3 regions of the Pristimantibacillus sp. Z349TD_6 genome follow, and region 2 is predicted to be linked to each of the others. Evidence: riboswitches for the same ligand, from Rfam matches in the RefSeq annotation. Region 2 holds a riboswitch; each other region holds the start of a gene.
The links. Region 2 has a riboswitch for cyclic di-GMP ahead of AC0VYE_RS00470 (transglutaminase-like domain-containing protein). Riboswitches for the same ligand answer to the same signal wherever they lie in the genome.
Positions count from the first base shown of each region.

Region 1 (7,621 bases), 460 kb from region 2:
ATCCGGAAAAATTATGCTTCCTGTAAATCAACGCTGGATTAAACTCGGACTGGTTAATGAGAATGGAAATGAAGTACAGCTGTACAGTACGCCAGAGCTTATCGTATTTAACAATAGCTGGAGCAAAAGCTCAAATAATATTTTGCCGGAGGCTTCAAAAATTGTCATTAAGAACAGCAGTGGAACAGTTGTTCAAGACAGTACAGAAAATGAATACCTTCCTCAGTGGATATATATTGAAGCGGACGGCGAGTATACAATAACCGCATCCGTGACAATGGAAGGTAAGACATTCACGTTAAATAAAACAATTAAAGTGAGCACTGTTGGTGAAGAAGTTACAGAACCGGAAACGAAACCAACTCCAGACACTGGACCTGGACCGGGAACTGGACCAGGAGTTATCCCAACACCATCTCCAACACCAGTAAATGTAGACAAAGGTTTACAAGATCTGCTAGAGAACAGCAAGACCGATAAAGACAAAGCTGACAAAGCAGCGGATCTCATTAACACTCTTGTTAACTCAGTAAAGGATGTCAAGGATAGCAAAGAAGCTGAAAAGTCTGTTCAGAATGTATCAGCAACGCTTGCTTCGGCATCTAAACTGCTTGAATCTATGCAAACAGCTAGTGAGAAAGCTAAAGTAGCGGCAACTATTACAGAGATGGTTAACAATACAAAATATGCTTTTGAACAAGTTGAGAATGGTCCGAAAGCGATCGAACTAGCTAAAGTTATCATCAAAGACACTGCTTCTGTTCTGAAAAACCTAGGTAACATAGATGCAGCACAGATCGATGCACTTAAAGATTCGCTTGTTTCACTTAGCAAAAAAGCAGTAGAAAAAGCTGCAACCGTCACTCTGGATAACAAGGATGTCAAAGTAGATGGCAATGCGCTTACGACATCGCTTGATGCGAAGAAAATCGGACAACAGCTAGAAACAACGAAAAAAGCTTTGGATGAAACGATGAGAGTCCTTACAGGCGCAGTCGGAGCAGACAAAGCAACGAGCATCAATCCAGTTGTAACCATTAATATTCCAAAACAAAGCGAGAACGTCACTAAACTCGCTGCTGAGCTGCCTTCTGAGATTTACCAAGCTGTGAAGGATAGCGGTCTTGCGGGACTTAAGCTCTCAATGGGCAACGTCGGCTTCACTGTTGAACCAGGAACATTCGGAAACGTAGCTAGCGGCCAAACGATCTCACTAGCAGCAGAAGTCGTGCATAATTTAACCGTAACTGCTCCAACTTCAGCCAAGCAAGTAGCAAACATACCTGTTATGGAGTTTAATGCATCGGTAGATGGCAAGAAGGTAGAAGCATTCAACAAACCAATTCCAGTATCATTTGATGTATCCAATATTGATACGACTAAATACTCGGAAGCGGATCTAGCAAACCTTACCGTTTACTTGTTGAATGAAAAAACGTTAACTTGGGAGCCTGTAGGCGGTCTTTATGATCCGATTACAAAAACCGTTAACGTAAATCGTGGACATTTCAGTAAATACACAGTTATGAAGGCTGGCCAAACGTTCACGGATATTGCAACAACACACTGGGCAGCGACAGCTGTAAATAGCCTTCTTAACAAAGGTGTACTTGATCAAACGACTACATTTAGTCCAAGCAAAAAAGTAACACGCGAGCAATTCGCTGCATGGCTCGTTCGCTCTTACGGTCTTGATGGGACCGGCCTAAGCCTCCCATTCAAAGACGTAGCTAAGGATAGCGAGTATTACGATGAAATCGCTGTGGCTTACGAACAAGGCCTAATTCAAGGTAAATCGGCAACTGCCTTTGAACCAAAAGCAGAAATTACACGTCAAGAAATTGCTACATTCTTATCCAGAGCACTTACAATTTTCAACAGCAAGAAACTAACTAGCACAAGCACTGAACAGCTTAAAGGCTTCAAGGACAGCTCATCTATTGCCAGCTGGGCAAAAGATGGCGTTGCACTTCTTATGCAGCAGAAGCTAGTAACAGGCTACCAAGACGGTACTTATAAGCCGAACCAAACCACGACCAAAGCGGAAGCGGCAGCACTTATCTACCGCATTTACACGGGTCAATAACACAAACTAAAGAGGCAGTAGAGAAGTCAATTAGACTTCGCTACTGCCTCTTTTCTGTTCTTTTAGGCTAATTAAAACTATATCCGTATAGAAGCAATGCTACATCAAACCCTCTGCAATAGCTCTTCCTGCTTCAAGCTCTTTGTTAAAGGCTTCTCTGTAGGAAGCAAGAACGTCTGTGCTATACCCATTCGTCGTCAACTTAGCTTTCGTATCTGTCATGATAACTTCAAATTTTGCAGAGCAATTGTCTACTTCTTGAAGTCCTTTAGCTTTAAGCTGAGCTTGAACCGTCTTATCCGTTGCCGCTACATACTGCAATCCAATATCCATAAGAGTTACCTTGCAGCTTTCTTTCAGCGCAGCGAGCTTGTTCTCTGCTTCTGCCGTAATTTGCTCATACGTCGGTTTAACTGGTACGCCACCACCGCCGGCATTACCCGTACCGCCTGTACCACCAGAGCCTCCAGTTCCGCCACCCGTGCCTGGAAGGACTACTCCGCCGCCACCTTGCTCAGCTCGATATGCCTCTGACTCACCGCTAACTGTTTTCGTCACCGGATCGTAGCTAATCTGAGTGCCTACCGATTCTGACAAGAAACGAATGGGCACATAGATCGAGCCTTTATAGGCATAGAGGGATTGACCAGCCGGCAATGCCTTCGTCTTTCCATTAAACACAAGAGTTGCTTTCACTGGCTGTATCGCAATCGTAACGCTCGTTTGTGGCTTCTGGCTGCCCGTAGCGGCACTTTGCAATTGTTTCTTCAGAGCCGCAAGCTCTTTCTCTGTTGGCTCGGAGATTGTCGCTTTAGCCCCATCCCAATTTACTGTTTTTAGTAGCGCGTAAGAAATATAACGAATCGGTACATATGTACTTCCTTGATGAATAAATGAATATTGTCCATCGGGCAGTTTAAGCGCTTGTCCATCAAATTGCAGCTTAATGGGCTGTGTCTTTGTCTTAATCGTTTCGGTTGCTGCGGATGCAGCGGTTGCAAGTACGGATGACAACATCATTACAACCAGAAAAATAGATAGAATACGTGACTTTTTCATAGAGCCTCCTCAGAATAGTAAAGCTTACTTGTTTAGCGAGTTTGCAATTACTGCAAGCGCATTGGCTCTAGCACCAGCCTTCGCACTCTCGTATTGCGCGCTCCAATCCGGAAAGCTTTGCTCACCTAGATCGGCTGCTTTATACTCGCTCTTGGCATTGCTTATTAATTGATTGAACCTGGCATCACAATCGGCTTCCGCAGAAAATACCTTATTCAGATATTTACTTTGAATAGTAGCAAGCGTAGCTTCTTCATCTCCGCTAAGCTCTTTCGCAATTTGCTTAACCAAGCTATTGCTAGTTGCTTGACACGAAGATTTCAGCTTTTCCAGCTTTGCTGTAACCGATGCATCAATCTCTTTTTTCTTCTGGGACTTATTTTCGGAGTTTGTAGATCCCTTATCCGGCTTTTGTCCCTTGTCTACATTATTAGACGCTTCATCTGGCAGCAAAGTTGCGCTCGGACTAGGTTTAAGGACTTCATCTGGCTGCGTCGTTGGAACTAGATCAGGCTCTTGTGATGGAGTAGCATCAGGTTCTGAAGCCTGATCTGTCTGATTAGTAGATTGTTCATTGGGCTGCTCCGTAATCTTCGGCGACTCTTGTCCTGCATTACTATCTGCAGCTTCTTCAAGACGCCCATTCAGTTCATCTACCTGATTTAACTTCGAATAGAGACTCATGCTTCCATAAATGACAATACCGATAACAACGAGAGCACCTGCGATAATCATTAGTGTTTTGTTCGTTTTTTTCATTGTTTTGGTTTCATATGAGCCACTAAAGAAGCAATGATTGCATATGAATCTCCTTTTTAGAATTTAAAATAAAAAAGCTGACGCTTCATAGTGACGGGGCGTCAGCTTGCGGATATAGCGTTTTCAGACCTTGTTAATGACACGCTACGTGCTTATTCATGAGACAGCCGCTAGTTTATTTTTGTGATAAACAATCCTCAAATAAATCTCCATGCGCTTTTTCTCATCTAAGCAATCTTTTCATAGCAATTCATTGAATCCCATACAGAGCTGATGCCATTCACGTACAACGTTTGCGCGCATGAACATAATAATAACCTCCATGTTTCCACATAAACCACGCGGGAGGCACGATATTCGGTAGCTGGCTGGCAGTCTTTTAAAAGATAAGCCCCTATAGCTTTGCGTCACCACTTTTCAATGGTTTTGCCTTTATCGTGTGGTTATGCGGTTGTTTTGTTTAATGGTATGGTAACAAAATTGTTGAAGGGTGTATAGGGTTTATCACAATTATCTAGTCTTACTAATACCATTAAATGCAATATTATTTTAGCCTAAGATACTTTGTCCAATATTCGCATTATCTTCAGTATCCTCATAGCCATTTGGGTTATTTAGCTGCCAACGCCAAGCATCGGCACACATTTCTTCAATTCCTCTCTCTGCAACCCAACCTAATTCACGCTTAGCTTTTGTAGGGTCAGCATAACACTCTGCTACGTCACCGGGTCTTCTATCAACTATAGAATAGGGAATACTCCTACCAGATACTTTTTCAAACGCATGAACCATTTCCAGCACACTATAACCTTTGCCAGTGCCAAAATTATATGCTTCTATACCAGATTTGGACATTACTTTATCAATCGCCTTCAAATGTCCTATCGCTAGATCCACAACATGGATATAATCCCTAACCCCTGTACCATCAATTGTAGAGTAGTCGTCTCCAAAAATACGAAGTTGTTCCAATTTCCCTACCGCTACCTGTGTAATATATGGTGTTAAATTATTTGGAATATCTCTCGGATTCTCCCCAATTTGACCACTTACATGCGCACCTACAGGATTGAAATATCGTAGTAATGAGATACCCCAACTATTGTCTGAAACATAAAGATCCCGCAGTATCTCTTCAATTATCCATTTTGTACGTCCGTATGGATTAGTCGCTCCCAAAGGAAAATCCTCAGATATTGCTCCAGATGCGGTAGGAGAATATACCGTAGCAGAAGAGCTAAATACCATTTTCTTGACATTAAATTTCTGCATAACCTGACAAAGATTAAGTGTTCCCATAATATTATTCTGATAATAACTGAGTGGCACCTCAACTGATTCACCAACTGCTTTGTATCCAGCAAAATGGATAACTACATCAATCCTATTTTCTAAAAAAACAGTTTCTAAACCCTTTATATCTAATAAATCAGTATTATAAAATTTTATATTTACTCCTGTGAGTTTTTGCATTTGATGCACGGTTACAATACTACTATTAGCCAAATTATCTAATATAATTACATCATAGCCTTCATTTAATAATTCCACACAGGTATGGCTACCAATATATCCGGTTCCTCCAGTTACAAGTATTGTCACCGACTCACTCCTTTTCTCAAATACAATTTTTTATGTGATTTTGTAGATGATTCTATAAAATGTATTCAAATGGTTATTTATTCTCTGAGCTCAATCATTATTTTATATCATCCTAATCAAATCTTACAATATCGTCTTCCTCAAGATAGTCACCCATTTGAACCTCAATGATTTCAAGCGGCAATTTCCCTGGATTCTCCAGACGATGCTTTTGTCCAGCCTTCATAAATATACCCTCTCCAACTCGTACAAATTTTACATCTTTATCGATAGTTACTTTTGCCATCCCATTTACCACAATCCAGTGTTCACTTCTATGATGATGTAATTGATAACTTAACCCTTTCCCTTGATTAACAGTGATTTTCTTAATTTTATAAGAACCTTTTTCTTCCTCCAAAACTTTATAGTGACCCCAGGGACGATAATCCTCGACATGATAATTAGTCCTTATATCTCTTCTCGCTTTTAAAATCTCTACAATTTCTTTTACTTTTTGAGACTGTTCTTTTTTGCAAATAAGTAGTGCATCTCTATTATCTATAATAATTAAATCTTCAATACCAACTGTAGCGACTAATTTCCCGACTTCTGAATACACAATATTATTAACTGAATCTAGCAGAATGTTGTTACTATTGGAAATATTATTTGCTTCATCTTTATCAAAAACTTCGTAAAATGAATCAAAACTTCCAAGATCATTCCAACCTATATCTGCAGGTACTACAGTAACTTTTGAGCTCTTCTCTATAATTCCATAGTCCATAGAGATATTCGTATTGATTTTTGAAAAAGCTTCTTTTAGATTTAAACTCGATTCAAAAGCTTCATATATCTCTGGTACCAGTACATTCACTTCATCCATAAAAACCTTAGTGTTGAACATAAATATCCCACTATTCCAGTAGTACCCAGATCTAATATACTCTAATGCCGTAACATGATCAGGTTTTTCTTTAAACTCATTAACGACAAATCCATTACCTTTTTTATCTCCAGGAGAAATATAACCAAATCCTATATTAGGTCCCTCAGGTTGAATCCCAAAAGTAATTAATGAATCTTTCATTAACTCTTCTGAAGCCGTAACTAATTTAATAAAATCTTCAGTTTTGTTAATCATATGATCGGATGGAAAGACTACTACCGAGTCATTTCCCTTTATTGCTATTTCATGTACGCCGGCATAAATCGCTGGTAACGTATTTTTCGCTTCAGGTTCAACTAAAATATTTTTCTCATTATAGTCATAACCCAACTCCTCAACTTCACCCATGACTAAGTATTTATAATATTTATTAGTTACAACATAAATATTGTCTATATCTGTTAACAATAAACTTCTATTAAATGCATCTTGAAACAATGAAGGTTCATCAACTTGTAGTTTTACAAATTGTTTCGGAAATCGTTCTCTACTAAGAGGCCATAACCTCGTGCCACTTCCACCGGCTAAAATTATTACTTTCATTTTATTACCCCTAATTATTATATTGTATTCACTTAATTCGAATATCTATTAACATATCTCTATATAAATTCTATCAGTGTGCATTTGCGCATTTTGTTAATCCGCCAAATTAACACAATATACTTCACCGTCTCAAATACCAATGTTTTCATTGGATATTTATCTGCATTTATTTCAACTCTCGTTTTCTCGTTTAATCATTTATACACTTCTATTTTTTTGAGTTCTTATACCTTTTAATTTACTTATTTCTTTTAAGCCTAAACGGAACATCCCAAAAGGGTGTGTATTTAATGACTTCATTACCTTAAAAGGCCACATCCAATTATTATATACAACTTGAACGAAGATCTGAGCAGCGATCAATCCCCAAATCCCCATGCTTGTTGTTCTCATTAAGATATATGCTATTAATATGCCAGAAAAGCTCGAAATAAAAAATGCCTTCATGTAGGGTACATTGTTCGTATTAGATATATAAGATGCATAATAAGAATGATGAATAAACAAAAATTCATATATTGAAATTCCCAACAAAATAGTAACGCTAAGATTTATGTCAGGTTTAACCCATTCAATTATTGGTTTTCCAATAAATATTAAAAGAACTACTCCAATCCAAAAGACTATGCAAAAAACAG
Region 1 is NZ_CM149662.1:554,975-562,595, reverse strand. It holds gene AC0VYE_RS02500 (S-layer homology domain-containing protein) at 1-2,086, shown strand, start outside; gene AC0VYE_RS02495 (copper amine oxidase N-terminal domain-containing protein) at 2,186-3,145, opposite strand; gene AC0VYE_RS02490 (hypothetical protein) at 3,170-3,904, opposite strand; cyclic di-GMP riboswitch class I at 4,261-4,345, opposite strand; gene galE (UDP-glucose 4-epimerase GalE) at 4,454-5,506, opposite strand; gene AC0VYE_RS02480 (mannose-1-phosphate guanylyltransferase/mannose-6-phosphate isomerase) at 5,619-6,980, opposite strand; gene wzx (O-unit flippase-like protein) at 7,182-7,621, opposite strand, start outside.
Region 1: another riboswitch for cyclic di-GMP. It lies ahead of AC0VYE_RS02490 (hypothetical protein); the one in region 2 lies ahead of AC0VYE_RS00470 (transglutaminase-like domain-containing protein).

Region 2 (7,621 bases):
CGACCTCACCCTTATCAGGGGTGCGCTCTAACCAGCTGAGCTAAAGGCCCATAGGTATTCCCTTTGGACTTCCTTTGAAAGATGATTAATCTTTCAAAACTGACAACGAGTAAGCGATAAACTGCCAAGTTTATCCGAACCTCATCGGGTCCGGGTATTTCCTTAGAAAGGAGGTGATCCAGCCGCACCTTCCGATACGGCTACCTTGTTACGACTTCACCCCAATCATCTACCCCACCTTCGACGGCTAGCTCCCTTGCGGGTTACCCCACCGGCTTCGGGTGTTGTAAACTCTCGTGGTGTGACGGGCGGTGTGTACAAGACCCGGGAACGTATTCACCGCGGCATGCTGATCCGCGATTACTAGCAATTCCGACTTCATGCAGGCGAGTTGCAGCCTGCAATCCGAACTGAGACCGACTTTGATAGGATTGGCTCCACCTCGCGGTTTCGCTTCCCGTTGTATCGGCCATTGTAGTACGTGTGTAGCCCAGGTCATAAGGGGCATGATGATTTGACGTCATCCCCACCTTCCTCCGGTTTGTCACCGGCAGTCATCCTAGAGTGCCCACCATAATGTGCTGGCAACTAAGATCAAGGGTTGCGCTCGTTGCGGGACTTAACCCAACATCTCACGACACGAGCTGACGACAACCATGCACCACCTGTCTCCAATGCTCCGAAGAGGGGCACTATCTCTAATGCTTTCATTGGGATGTCAAGACCTGGTAAGGTTCTTCGCGTTGCTTCGAATTAAACCACATACTCCACTGCTTGTGCGGGTCCCCGTCAATTCCTTTGAGTTTCAGTCTTGCGACCGTACTCCCCAGGCGGAATGCTTAATGTGTTAACTTCGGCACCAAGGGTATTGAAACCCCTAACACCTAGCATTCATCGTTTACGGCGTGGACTACCAGGGTATCTAATCCTGTTTGCTCCCCACGCTTTCGCGCCTCAGCGTCAGTTACAGCCCAGAAAGTCGCCTTCGCCACTGGTGTTCCTCCACATCTCTACGCATTTCACCGCTACACGTGGAATTCCACTTTCCTCTTCTGTACTCAAGCTTTGCAGTTTCCCTTGCGACTTGGGGTTGAGCCCCAAGTTTAAACAACAGACTTACAAGGCCGCCTGCGCGCGCTTTACGCCCAATAATTCCGGACAACGCTTGCCCCCTACGTATTACCGCGGCTGCTGGCACGTAGTTAGCCGGGGCTTTCTTCTCAGGTACCGTCACCTTGGGAGCAGTTACTCTCCCAAGCATTCTTCCCTGGCAACAGAGCTTTACGATCCGAAAACCTTCATCACTCACGCGGCGTTGCTCCGTCAGACTTTCGTCCATTGCGGAAGATTCCCTACTGCTGCCTCCCGTAGGAGTCTGGGCCGTGTCTCAGTCCCAGTGTGGCCGATCACCCTCTCAGGTCGGCTACGCATCGTCGCCTTGGTGAGCCGTTACCTCACCAACTAGCTAATGCGCCGCGGGTCCATCTATAAGTGATAGATTGCTCCATCTTTCCCGATTCAGTCATGCGACCATATCGCGTATCCGGTATTAGCATTCGTTTCCGAATGTTATCCCAGTCTTATAGGCAGGTTACCCACGTGTTACTCACCCGTCCGCCGCTAAGTATCAGAGGTGCAAGCACCTCATCAACTCCGCTCGACTTGCATGTATTAGGCACGCCGCCAGCGTTCGTCCTGAGCCAGGATCAAACTCTCCAAATTGGTGTTTGACTTGCTCATTACTTTTTTATCGCTTTTTTCGCTTATCCCGAAGGATTTGCGAGGCAGTTATTACTCGTTGTTCAGTTTTCAAAGAGCAATCTTTTCTCTCTTGTCGTCCGTGTATCTCGTTGGCGACCTAGATAATATATCATAGGCGTATATAGCATTGCAAGTGTTTTTTTCATTATTTACGAAAAAGTTTTCAATACTCCTATTTGCCTTCTAATTACGTAATCGTTGCTTCGCTTCCTCCTCACCTATATTGAAGAAAGACATAAAAAAACGAGCTGTGCGATTTTCGCAAGCTCGTATGACTTCTAATATGTTTTTGTAACAGTATATTGAGCTGCATCCTTGATAAGCTCATACTTTTTCTTGCCCTTCTTTAGACCTGCATCAACTGTCGTATCAATCGTAACCCATTTCCCATCCAAGTACACTTCATTCCAAGCATGATAAACATCCACATAAGTAGATTGTCCCATCAAGAGCTTCGTAGGAATATCCACGCTCCGCAGCATTGCCGCAAATAATGAAGCGTATCCGTAGCAGATATCCTTTCTCGATTTAAAGGTGCGATCAATATTGGGGAGGTAATCAACTGACAGATTAGCAGCTAATTGATTATCATAACTTACATTCGTAATAATATATTCGTAGATTGCCTTTACTTTCTCCATATCCGTTTTTTTATTGCTGGCTAATTCTTTTGCCTTGACGATGGCGCTGCTCGCATTCGACCAGTCAATATTCTGGATAGAATTCAAGTACAAAACCTTGTTGTCTTTCAAATCAAGCGTCACGGTTTCTTTCTTCGCCAGTTTGTATTTGTTGCCTGTTGTATTCTCAAGAACGGATATCGTGTATTCACCATTGCCAAGCTGCAACGGAAACTTCTCAGCTGTTTTTCCGCCAGTTAGATTATATGTATAATTTGATGCGCCTTTTGCGATCATAAGCTTCGTTTTCACTTTAGTGTTCACTTCATATTGTACGGAGACAACACCTTTATCTAAATTCCCCGTATTGAGCCAATCAGAAGAGTCCGCTTCATTTGCCTGAACGACCGTTACATGGATGGATGCAAAAAGAACAAAAGCTGCGATGACTAACATAAATTTACGCATGAATATACTCCCTTCGGTAGCTGGCTGCCATCTTACGGAAGGCCCTTTAGCTTTGCGTCCCTACCTTTCGATAGGTTTGCCATTATCGTGTGAAGCGCTATGTGATGAATTTCCCCTATACAAACAAAAAAAAGCCTGTTCATTCGGTAGCTGGCTGCCATCATACGGAAGGCCCTTTAGCTTTGCGTCCCTACCTTTCGATAGGTTTGCCGTTATCGTGTAGCGCTTTATTAGTTCTATTCTACCATATGAATCTAGCAAATCAATAGATTGCACTACAATATCAATCATAATTTGAATGTTTTTAAGGATTGTTGTTGCAAATTCTCGATATTAGAAAAAAAAGAACCGTTGGCTGCTAAAAGCCATACGGTCCCTTGTCTTTTTCTTATTCAGCAGAACGCTGATCTCTCATATGAGGGAACAACAGTACATCACGAATAGATGGAGCATCTGTTAGAAGCATGATCAATCGGTCGATACCGATTCCTAGTCCGCCTGTTGGCGGCATGCCGTATTCCAGAGCGCGGATAAAGTCTTCATCCATCTCATGCGCCTCGTCATTTCCATGCTCACGCTCAACAAGCTGCGACTCGAAACGCTCACGCTGATCAATCGGATCGTTAAGCTCCGTAAATGCATTAGCATGCTCACGTGCTACGATGAATAGCTCAAAGCGATCGGTGAAGCGTGGATCTGCTTCGCTCTTCTTAGCAAGCGGCGAGATAGCAACCGGATGTCCTGTAACAAAGGTTGGCTGAATAAGCGTGTGCTCACCGAACTGTTCAAAGAAAGCGTTGAGAATATGACCAAAAGTCATATGCGGATCAACGGCAACTTTGTGTTCTTTCGCCAAACGATGGGCTTCCTCGTCGCTCATTTCCACGCCGAAATCTACGCCCGTCGTTTCTTTGACAAGCTCAACCATGCTGACACGGCGCCACTGAGGTGTCAAATCAATCTCTTGGCCTTGATAAGTGATTTTTGTTGTTCCAAGAACCTCTTGCGCAATATGTGCGATGACATTCTCTGTCAATGCCATAATATCCTTGTAATCAGCATAAGCCTCGTAAAGCTCAATCATTGTAAACTCTGGATTGTGGCGAGTCGAAATCCCCTCATTCCGGTATACACGGCCGATCTCATATACTTTCTCCAATCCGCCTACAATCAGTCGCTTCAAATGAAGCTCGATTGCAATACGCATGTAGAGCTGCATGTCCAGCGCATTATGATGCGTTTCGAAAGGACGCGCTGCAGCACCGCCTGCAATGGAATGCAGAGTTGGTGTTTCTACTTCTAGATAACCGCGGGAATCTAGGTAGCGACGCATGGATTGAATGATTTTGGAACGAGTAATAAAGGTTTGTTGGACGTCGGGATTCACGATAAGGTCAACATAACGCTGACGATAACGAAGCTCTACGTCTTTCAAGCCATGATATTTATCAGGCAATGGAAGAAGCGACTTTGTCAAAACTTCAATATCACGTGCTTTGACAGAGACCTCGCCTGTATTCGTTTTGAATACAACGCCTACTACGCCAATGATGTCACCGATGTCCAGCAAGTCAAAAGCTGCAAACTTATGCTCTTCAACGGAATCTTTACGAACATAAATTTGAACCTTGCCGCTCAAATCTTGAATCGTAGCAAAACCCGCTTTACCCATGCCGCGTTTCTGCATAATACGGCCAGCAATACGCACTTCAACCGCTTTTTCTTCTATTTCTTCTTTGCTGAGCCCTTCATAGGCTTGTACAATATCTTTGGCGTTATGAGTGCGTTCGAACTTTCGGCCGAATGGATCCACACCTAACCCTCTAAGCTCGTCCAATTTGTTTCTGCGAATTTGCAAGAGCTCACTTAACTCCTGCTGTTCATTGATTTCTTGTTCCACTTCTTTCATCTCCTTGATCATTCGGCAAAAGCAAGCAGCTGTCACCGGATTCATGCAGCAAAATCTCGTTTCGCAATAAAATATAAGCAATGTATAGACCTGTAATATACGTTCTTATATTTTAAACGTTCAAAAAGCTTCCCACAAGGAAGCTTTTTGAACCGCACATAGCAAACATTATTTTTTGATATCGAGAATTTTGTATTGAATAATGCCGACTGGTACGCTAACTTCGACAACGGTGCCTTTTTTCTTGCCTAGAATCGCTTTACCAACCGGGCTTTCATTTGAAATCTTGTTTTGCAAAGGATCGGCTTCCGCTGTACCAACAATGGAATAATCCATTGTGTCGCCATACTCCATATCCTCAACTGTTACGATCGAACCGATGCTCACGGTATCAATATCAATATCGTCATTATTTATAATACGCGCATTGCGCAACATTTTCTCAAGGGTAAGAACGCGGCCTTCGATAAATGCTTGCTCATTCTTCGCATCTTCATATTCCGAGTTTTCGCTTATATCACCATAGCCAATTGCTACTTTAATACGTTCAGCTACTTCACGACGCTTGACCGACTTTAGGTTCTCTAATTCATCTTCGAGCTTTCGCAGCCCTTCTTGAGTCAGAATGATTTGCTTATCGTTCATCTTTCCGATTCTCCTGTCATGTGACTAATTTTTCATACCTTGTATGAATTCACTGTTACCTAATATATTACGCTTCTTATTCCTCATACCAACTGTTGTTTGAAGCGCTCTTGATGTCTTCGTTAGATTATATTGCACGATTATATTGCAAAGTTACCCTGAATGTCAATCAAAGCCAGACGACCCATTGAAACCGTTTCATTTCTGAAATGTAGAGCAGAAGCCGCATGATAGCGGCTTTTGTCGAATGGTGTCGGCTCGCTCCCGTTACGGGGTAAATCGCATAACCGATCTATTGTATTTTAGTAAGCGACTACTTCAACAGAACCCGCTTCTTTGCTTGACACAGCACTGACAGCTTGGAATTCCTCGTCCTCTCCAAGCGAGCGGGCATAGTTTTCCAAAATCGCTGCCATCGGATCACAGCCGATATGATCGAGCAGCCTTTTTGCATCCTCTGGTGAGAAAACGTCGCCATTCCCAATTACGGGAATCGCTACCGCTTCATTGACATCCTTTATAATGTCCCAATTAGCCTTGCCCGTATACTAGCATGTAAAATGGCTTTGTCACTTACTATCTCAACACATACAAGACCCGTTCCAAACTCCTTGGCAATTAATCAAAAGGCAGGATTGTACACGACTGCCATCGGCGCTGGCACCACTCTATGCTTCATTTCGATGCCACCGATTTTCAGCATGTCACTCCTTCCTCCTCTTCTAATTGCTTATGGTTCATTTCTTGTGTACCAGACAGCACTATTCACGGTTATCAGACATTAATTCCTCATAGCTGATGCCGAGCGTCTTAGCGATATGATTTAATAACTTCGTATCCGTCTTTCTTGTTCCTCGCTCCAATGAGCCAAGAACGGCCACCGATACGCCAAGCTCCTTGGCCAGCTCCTGCTGAGTATAGCCCTTCAGCTTTCGAAAGGCTCTGACGCGCTGCGCCAATTGATTGTTTTCCATAACGTAATGCCTTCCTTTCCATCCAGAAGCGCTGCTTCAGATACTGCGCTTACCTCGGACTGCAGCCGATGTGTTTGATCCAAAACATCATGCAGCGGAACGAGTACGAACGACCGCTCCATCATACGCGGATGCGGTAATGTTAATTCCTCTTGATCCATTCTGACATTATCGTATAGGAGCAGATCAAGGTCAATGGTTCTCGGTCCCCAACGAATTTGTCGAACTCTACCGAGCTGGTGCTCGTACTCCAAAAGCTGACGTAAAAGCATTAATGGAGATAGTGTCGTTCGTACAGCTAATGCCATATTGATAAAGGGTGGTTGCTCTGTGTAGCCTACCGGATCAGTCTCATACATGCCCGACACTCTGCTTACCACGATGTTCGGGTGCGCATCGATGAGGCTAATCGCTTCCAGCAGCAGTTGCTCACGGTTTCCCATGTTTGATCCTAAAGCGATATATGCCTCTGCCTGTGCGCCATCAAGCGGGAATTGTTCGTCCATCATTGTCCCGCTTTCTGCGCAGTTCTACCGTTACTCCGTCAAAATGGATATCAAACGGCGGGTTTGGCTTCGTTACTCGAACCGTCACTTCATTTACCATAGTATAAACTTCCAGTACTTGCGATGCAATGTGACCTGTTAAAGCTTCGATAAGCTTAAACGGAGGGCCCTCTACAATCGTTTTCGTGAGAGCGTGGATTTCTGCATAATTCACCGTACTGTTCAAATCATCGGTTAACGCTGCTTGCTCCAAATCCATATTGAGTTCAACATCCACATAATATTTCTGGCCTAGCTTGTTTTCTTCAGGAAATACGCCGTGGTAGCCGTAAAACCTCATCCCTTTGATCATCATTTTATCCATTATAGTCACTCTCCTAACGATGTACCTTATTTAAAATAGGAAACGGCATTCTACAACACAATTAACGTCGGTATAAAATGGCGTCCGTCATAAGCGCGGTACGCTTTATTGCACGCACATCATGCACACGTACGATTTGGCAGCCGTGCGCAATGCCAAGAGCAACCGTCGCAGCCGTTCCCTCAACAAGCTCATCAACAGGCAGATTCAGCGTCTGCTTAATGAAACGTTTACGCGAGGTGCCGAGCAGCACCGGATATCCAAGTGCATGCAGCTCAGATAGACGGCTAAGCAGCTCCAGATTATCCTCATAGGTTTTGGCAAAACCAATACCCGGATCTAGCCAGATCTGATCTTCAGCGATGCCCGCCGTT
Region 2 is NZ_CM149662.1:90,803-98,423, reverse strand. It holds tRNA gene AC0VYE_RS00480 (tRNA-Ile) at 1-50, opposite strand, end outside; rRNA gene AC0VYE_RS00475 (16S ribosomal RNA) at 167-1,722, opposite strand; gene AC0VYE_RS00470 (transglutaminase-like domain-containing protein) at 2,040-2,849, opposite strand; cyclic di-GMP riboswitch class I at 2,862-2,940, opposite strand; cyclic di-GMP riboswitch class I at 2,992-3,070, opposite strand; gene lysS (lysine--tRNA ligase) at 3,238-4,758, opposite strand; gene greA (transcription elongation factor GreA) at 4,927-5,403, opposite strand; partial or broken gene AC0VYE_RS00455 (tRNA-dihydrouridine synthase) at 5,823-6,106, opposite strand; gene AC0VYE_RS00450 (helix-turn-helix domain-containing protein) at 6,165-6,377, opposite strand; gene folK (2-amino-4-hydroxy-6-hydroxymethyldihydropteridine diphosphokinase) at 6,329-6,886, opposite strand; gene folB (dihydroneopterin aldolase) at 6,861-7,247, opposite strand; gene folP (dihydropteroate synthase) at 7,309-7,621, opposite strand, start outside.

Region 3 (7,621 bases), 610 kb from region 2:
TATTAGTTACATTCTAATCGATAGCATTAACTTTTTCACTATCAATCTAATTATTAGATCTATCAGCCTAGCTGAATTATGAACGAGCCCAGGTCAAAATATAGATATCGAGCGGAAGCTCCGCATTAAGGTGCAAAGCCTTAGAGCAGGCTTCTGCTGTACTTCCAGTTGTGTAGATATCATCGATTAAAAGTATACGAACAGCTCTATCATTTAGATGATTTTTGCTATGGGATTCAGAGGCTAATAAGCTCAAATTGTTCGTATTCACTTCAAAAAGAGATTGTGTATCGCGCATTCTTTCGGAGCGCGTTTTGAAGCTTTGCTTCTCTGAATGTCGCGAACGAATGAGCAATTCTATAAGCGGCAGCTGAAAACGCCTCGCGATATGGCTGGCTAGCTGCTGAGCTTGGTTGAACCCCCGATCAGCTTCTCGTTCTTCACTTACAGGAACGTAGGTAATAGCATCCCAGCAGTCTGCTATTGATATTTTTGGTTTACGACTGCTGCTGCTTGCCACGATAAACTGTTGAATGATTTCCATGGTCATCGCCTCGAATGGAGGCAAAAGCATATCCCCGAGCAAAGGGGCAAGCTGCTCATTGCCCCTGTATTTATACAAGGCGAGCATGGCTCGCATCGCTTGATTATAATGAACCGCGCTGCGGTTGCATATGAATGCGCCATGCGGACGACGTGTGCAGTCTTCGCATGGGATGCCGCGCCCGCATCTACGGCAGGCGATGCGGGTCAGCCATGGTATTGCGGAGAGGCACGCTACGCAAAGGGAATTACGAAGCTGGGTCGTCAGCTTCGCGTGGTTGTAGCTGCTCGCGCTGCGAGCCTCGCTTTGCGGTTTGCCGCATAGGAGACATGCGGCAGACGTTGGAGCGAGCAGCTGCGCAGATGTGGTGAAAGCGGATTGCAGACGCTGCAGCCATGCTTTTGGCGAGACGTTCATTTTGGCGAGCCTCCTTTGGGTGTGGGGAGCAAGTAGCCTTGCTTGCGAGCCATGCGGTTCATCGTTTGAATATGGCGTACCGCCTGCAACTGAGGGCGATTGCGATCATGGCTGCAAAAGTACACACGACCGAATGGATCATCCGCAGAGCGGCCAGCTCTTCCAGCCATTTGAACCAGTGAAGCCTCGTCAAATAACCTTCCGTCCGCGTCGAGAATATAGACATCGCTTTTAGGAATCGTGACGCCCCTCTCTAGAATGGTAGTTGTGACTAGTACTCGTATATTCCGCGAGCGAAAACGCTGAACCTTCTCTGTTCGTTCTTCATCCTGTGAAGAGGTTGCTGCAACAGCAGGATGTGATAGAGCAGCACGTAATAAAGCCGCCATAGGCTCGGTTTGAACAATTTGCTGTACGAATACAAACAGCTGAGCACCTCGATCAAGCGATGACCGCATGGCCGCTAACAGCTTTGACGGCAGCTTGCGGTGCTGGAGCATCTGCTTTACTGTTGGCGTTTGTAGAAGCTTGGGCACTGGAAGCGGATGACGATGATATCGAACAGGTACTCTTGCATGAGGCAGCTTCCCTCGTTTTGCTGCTCTTTGCAGCTCGCTAGGCGGCGTAGCAGACAGCAGCAAACGAGCAGCGCCTGGCGCACAGCTCTTATCTGCTGCAAAATGCAGCAATGGGTCACCCGCAAAAGGAAACGCATCTAGTTCATCAACTACAACGAGATCAAAGCCTTGATAAAACCGCATCAGCTGATGCGTTGTGGCAAGCGTAATATCTCCGCTTTCCCAGCGCTGATCACTACCACCGTATAATGTTACGACTGACGCCTTAGGAAAAGCTTTCCGAATACGCGGGTCAAGCTCAATCACCACATCACGGCGCGGTGTGGCAATAAGCGCCTTTCCGCCGTGCAGCAGGACAGACTCAACAAGCGGAAAAATCATCTCCGTCTTGCCAGCCCCTGTTACAGCCCAAAGCAGAAACTCTCTCATCTGGCGCTGCTTGTCCAGCTTTGACAATGCCGTGTCTATCGGCGGCTCTTCCACAAACTGCAGTGCCTTGGCTGCTGCAGCTGTCTGCGCAGGGCTAAGCCCCCATTTACCAAGCCGCTGTTCATACGTCAGCTGCCTCAACCCCTTACCAGAGCCGCGAACCGTCGTCTCTGTCCAATTCAACCCCGCGCGCTGCCCCGTAATGAGCAGCTCACATTCCCGGCTTCGCCCCATCCCAATGCACGCCATGCAATAGGCGCAGTGCCTCCCGCACGCTGCACATGCCGTGCGGTGCATTTGCGCCTCGCCGCTCCCGCAGCGCAAACAGCTGCGCTCGCGCCTGCGGCGCCCTAAAGCGTCCAATCGCCCGCCACCCACGGCGGCGATTGATCCACTCAGGCGCACCTGCCCGAGCAGCGAAGCAAGCTGGAGCAATTCTCTCCAGCTTGACGCGGCACCGGGACAGCTTGCGCTAGACAACAGGGCGTGCGCCTCGCTTCGCAAAAGCGCACGTCCCTGCAGCATACCCGCGGCAAGCTTCGCTCCTGCCGCGATCTCTCCCAGCTCTGCAGCGCTATAAACTCGCGCTCCCTCGCCACCCACACGCTTAGCGCTGCTATGCTTTTCACCATTATTCGCAAGCGCTGCTCCTCCGATTTCCCCAACGACAACGCCCCCTACCTTCTCCCACCTCTCCACTAAACCAAAAAGCCTCTCTATCGCCAACGCTCCTTTCCGCTTCCCTCGATTACCCAAAAAACGCCAACGACTCCCGAAACTAATCTTACCATTATGAACTGCTTGCTCTACTCCTCCACTGTGTTTCCGATAATTTCTCTCCAACTCACTAGATTTCTGATTACTACTATTCAACCCGCCAGCTGCTGCATCTCCACTCGCCCCATCAGCTATTGCTTCCTCCGCACATGCCGCCAACAGCTCAATCGCCTCATAATCAGCATTCCGTCCTCCTTCATTCAAACTTTTACTCGCACCGTTTCTGCCGCCGCTGCCACGTTTCATAGCCGCATCCCAAAGCTCCACTGCAACGCACGCATCCCCGAGCGGCAGTTCTTCTTTTAGCAGCCATCCCTCCTCTGCGATCTCGTTGTTCAAGAATCCCGCTTTACCAAATGTTCCATGCATCCAGAAGTATTTATCCACCATTGCCTTGATGGTCAGTCGAGCCTGCCAGCAGTCTTTCACTTTCACAACATACAATTGTGCCTTCATCTCTATTCGCTCCCTCGACACTTTATAGAACTGACTTCATAATTCATCTGTTATGTTAACTATGGCCTCTCCCTTCCCTGACAAAAGGAGAATGATGTTTGCAAGCACTGTAAACAAAAAAAAGCACACCCAACAACGCATTTGCGTTATTGAGTGTGCTTCACTCCGACTATTTCATTACCGTAGAGTATATACTAAAATGGCATTTTCGACAAATCTGTCGGATTTTGCAAATCAATTAGCACCGCATGATCGGAAAGCGACACAACTCCTTCTGCCTGGAGCAGCCATAGCAGCTGAGTTCCATCCACACCCTCTGTTTGAGAACGCTTACTGCCTTCGCTTTCAGACAACGGATTAGATCCATTAGAGTGAATCCTGACCTCATCGCCCTTTCTAGCTAATCGTTCAACAATAGCCAGTGTCTCCTCTGTAACCCCTTGATCTACGATCGTCAAACGAACGTTTTTCCCCATTCGCCGAGAGAAAGAAAACAGCGAACGTACATACCATTCCATATTGTTTTGCTGAACGTCAGCAACGAGCACATAATGCTTGCTGGATTGCTGGCGCCCTCGCCAAATTCGATACGCCAGATGCACCGACAATGCAGCCAAAGCATAACAGCCAATAACAAGAAGTAGAAGTTCAAACATGGCGGCCACCTCCTCTTTGTGACACTATATGCCATGAAGAGCCCACTGGTTCCGCAATCAAGGGACAAGGTGACAAAATGTGTGTTATGCCAAAAATATATCCTGCTTTATGATGATTATTAGTCATTTTCTGACAAAGAAACACCCTTGAGCAATTTCCAATACATGTTATCATTTTAATATGAAAGCATGCATATATAACCGGTGCACGCATATAGAAAGGGAGAGTGGATTTTCACAATCAAAATAACTAGGGAAGCGATGAAGTATAATCTACAATTGGACACTTGGATTATATGGAGCTAGTAGTGTAACCGGCCCTCTTGGAACCCCACTACGTATCTAAGAGGAGAGTGAAAGATGCGTTATTTTAGGAAAAAAATCAGTTTAGCCCTGGCTCTGTTATTAATTTATTCATTGTCGCTTAGTTCCCTTGCCATGGCGGAAGGTGATAGCAATCAAGGTACGAATGCTGCAGCACTCGTAGATGAGAATAGCTGTCCACAGTACTCATCGGATCGCAAGGATGTCATTGCCACGCATTCCAATATCGTAGTCAATAATAACGGAACAGCTACCGCTACGTTCCAGACGTTAAAAGATTGTGTTAGAGTCAGCTTCTCCGGCTATGAAGGCCCTGCTGACTGGGCACCTGGACCCGGCGATACAACCATTCCATACAACAAGCAAACATTTTTTGAGGGACAGTCTATTATATATCCCAAAGCAGGTACTTACTCCGTTTCGATTAACATTCCACGATGCTTGCCTTATCAATTAGATATCTATAGCGGAGATTTAATTAAGACATTGGGTCCCGGCGCTCATGGTGACAAAATTTTAGCATGGAATCTAAAGCTTTCGAACAGCTGCACGGGTAGTATCATCATCAACAAACATTTAAATGATGTCGAGGGCGCTCCTCATGCAGGCATTACCTTCGAGCTTTGGAAAGACGATAAATTAGTCAAAAGCGGCGTTACCAATAGTGACGGTATTTTGCAATTCAACGAATTGCCTATCGGCACCTATACATTAAAAGAATTAACCTTAGATGGCTTTACCACCGATTTAGTGGCTACCCAGCAGATCGTAGTAACCACAGATAAATCTGTGCAAAAAGCAGTTATTAATACGGCTAAGCTCAAACTTGAAACGGCCTGCTCCGCCGACCCGAATAAAACAAGAGCTTGGAAAGTAACCAATGAGAGTAACATTGAGGTTTCTTATTCATGGGAAATTCCAAATTCCACTCAAACAGGAAATGGCGTAATACCTGGAAAAGGTTCCGTAAGCTTTTCAACGAATACGGAGCTCGTCAACCCAACTGATCCACAAGCTGTACCTAATACGCTGAAGATCCATTGGGGCAAGGAGAAAGAGCTTTCACTTGTGAACGCAGGCGAAACCTGCTCTACGCCTACTCCAACACCGTCATCGACACCAACTCCTACACCTGAGACTACACCTACTGCTACACCAACTCCTACACCTGAGAGCACACCTACAACTACACCAACTCCTACACCTGAGAGCACACCTACAGCTACACCATCTCCTACACCTGAGAGCACGCCTACAGCTACACCAACTCCAACACCTGAGAGCACACCTAACAATACACCACCTTCCACACCTGTGAGCACGCCTAACAACACGCCTACTGCAACAACTACAGTAACGACAACACCTACATCATCACCTGAAGCAACACCTATTGTTGAAATTGATGATGAAGATCCACCTGTTGGAGGAGTTACTGAAGGTGGAGAAGGCGAGCCGCCAATCGATCCTGTTGTTGCTGTAGATGAAGATCAAGTCCCGCTTGCTACTCTGCCAAAAACAGGCGAAAGCAGTCCGGTTCCTTATTATCTCATCGGGGCATTTGCCCTTTCAGCGGGATTCATTACTCTTCGCAAACAAAAACAAAGAAAATAATTAAGATGATATGTTCCAAAACGCACTCTTAGGCTGTTCTTATATAGCTTAGGAGTGTTTTTCTTTTCCACAACATTATTTGCAAACAAAAAAAACCCGCATCAACCGATACGGGATTTTGCTCGATATGTAAGTAATGATCAAAAAGGCTGCTACAGTGTAACCCATCCATATTTGATCGATTGGATAACAGCTTGCGTACGGTCATCAACTTCCATCTTTTGCAAAATGCTGCTCACATGGTTTTTAACCGTCTTTTCGCTAATGAATAAAAACTCTCCAATGAGCTTATTGCTCTTGCCCTCTGCCATAAGCCTTAACACCTCTGCCTCACGGCGTGTTAATGGGCTTTCATCGCCAGCAACGAACTTAACTCCCGGTTCCTGAGCAGCTGCAGCACCTGAGACAATTCCCATCTCATCCAAATACGTCATACGGCGAAGCTGGTTAATGAGCTTGCCTGTCACTTTAGGATGGATATAGGCATGACCTTGGACAACGGAACGAATGGCGTTAATTAGCGATTCTGCCTCCATATCCTTCAGAAGGTAACCCGTAGCCCCTTTACGAAGGGTCTCGAATACATAGCTCTCATCGTCGTGGATAGATAAAATGATAACCTTAACATCAGGAAACATACTTTTTAATCGTTCAGTCGTCACGACACCGTTCTCTATAGGCATATTAATATCCATCAGGACAATTTCAGGTATGGTATGATTGCAAAACTCTAAAACTTGAATGCCGTCACCACATTCGCCGATAACTTCAAGATCGTCTTCCATATTTAGAATCCGCTTAAGTCCTTCACGAAACAGCTGGTGGTCATCCGCAAGTAAAATTTTGATTGTATTCACATTGCTTGCAGCTCTTTGGATCATCATCATCTTACTCCTTTCTAGATTCGGCAGTAGTAGGTATATCTATTATAATTTTCGTCCCTCTACCGGGATTTGAGTCTATATCCATCCTTCCCTCTATTAGCTCAATGCGTTCTCTCATCCCTACCAATCCAAAATGTGCGTTTCGAGTAGCATCCTGCTCGATTAAATCGCTGTTAAATCCAACGCCGTTGTCTTGAATTACGAGTGAAATATGCTGTGGCTGATAGTTAATCTCGAGCATTACATGTGAAGCGCTCGCATGTTTTAGTGCATTGGTAAAAGCTTCCTGAACTAAGCGGTATATCGCCGCTTCCATTGCAGAGGGCATCCGAGTTTCTTTACCTATAAGCTCGAATATGGTATGTATTTTTGTTTTCTCTTCAAAATCCTGAGTGAATTTTCGAAGAGTCGGCACAAGCCCCAAATCATCCAACGCCATCGGGCGCAAATTAAATATAATTTTGCGAATTTCCTCAAGGCCGGAGCGCACTTGTCCTTTTAAATCTACTAATTCTTCCTGCACCATCACAAATTCCTGCTTGATTAGCATACGTTCTGCAATTTCTGTTCGAAGAACGATATTTGCGAGTGATTGCGCGGGACCATCATGGATTTCCCTGGCGATCCGTTTACGCTCTTCCTCTTGCGCCAAAATAATTTTCAATCCCAGCAGCTGCCTGGTTTTGGCAGACTCAAGAATACGAGTAACCTGATTAAGATCACCCGATAAATATTCAAGTACGACATTTATTTGCGAAGCAATCGTTTCAGCACGCTCGATGGAATTTTCTACATTTCGAACACGTTTTTGCAAATCATCTCGACGTGCTTTCAAGTAGGATTCCTTCTCGCGGTACACCATCAAATCCAGCTGGATTTGTGTAGCCTTCTCATAGGCAGACTTAATGTCATCTTCCTTGTATCGCACGAAATCCCGGCTCA
Region 3 is NZ_CM149662.1:7,351,624-7,359,244, forward strand. It holds gene AC0VYE_RS31895 (ComF family protein) at 77-961, opposite strand; gene AC0VYE_RS31900 (ATP-dependent helicase ComFA) at 958-3,201, opposite strand; gene AC0VYE_RS31905 (glycosyltransferase family 2 protein) at 3,396-3,857, opposite strand; cyclic di-GMP riboswitch class II at 4,103-4,186, shown strand; gene AC0VYE_RS31910 (SpaA isopeptide-forming pilin-related protein) at 4,218-5,795, shown strand; gene AC0VYE_RS31915 (response regulator) at 5,948-6,676, opposite strand; gene AC0VYE_RS31920 (sensor histidine kinase) at 6,684-7,621, opposite strand, start outside.
Region 3: another riboswitch for cyclic di-GMP. It lies ahead of AC0VYE_RS31910 (SpaA isopeptide-forming pilin-related protein); the one in region 2 lies ahead of AC0VYE_RS00470 (transglutaminase-like domain-containing protein).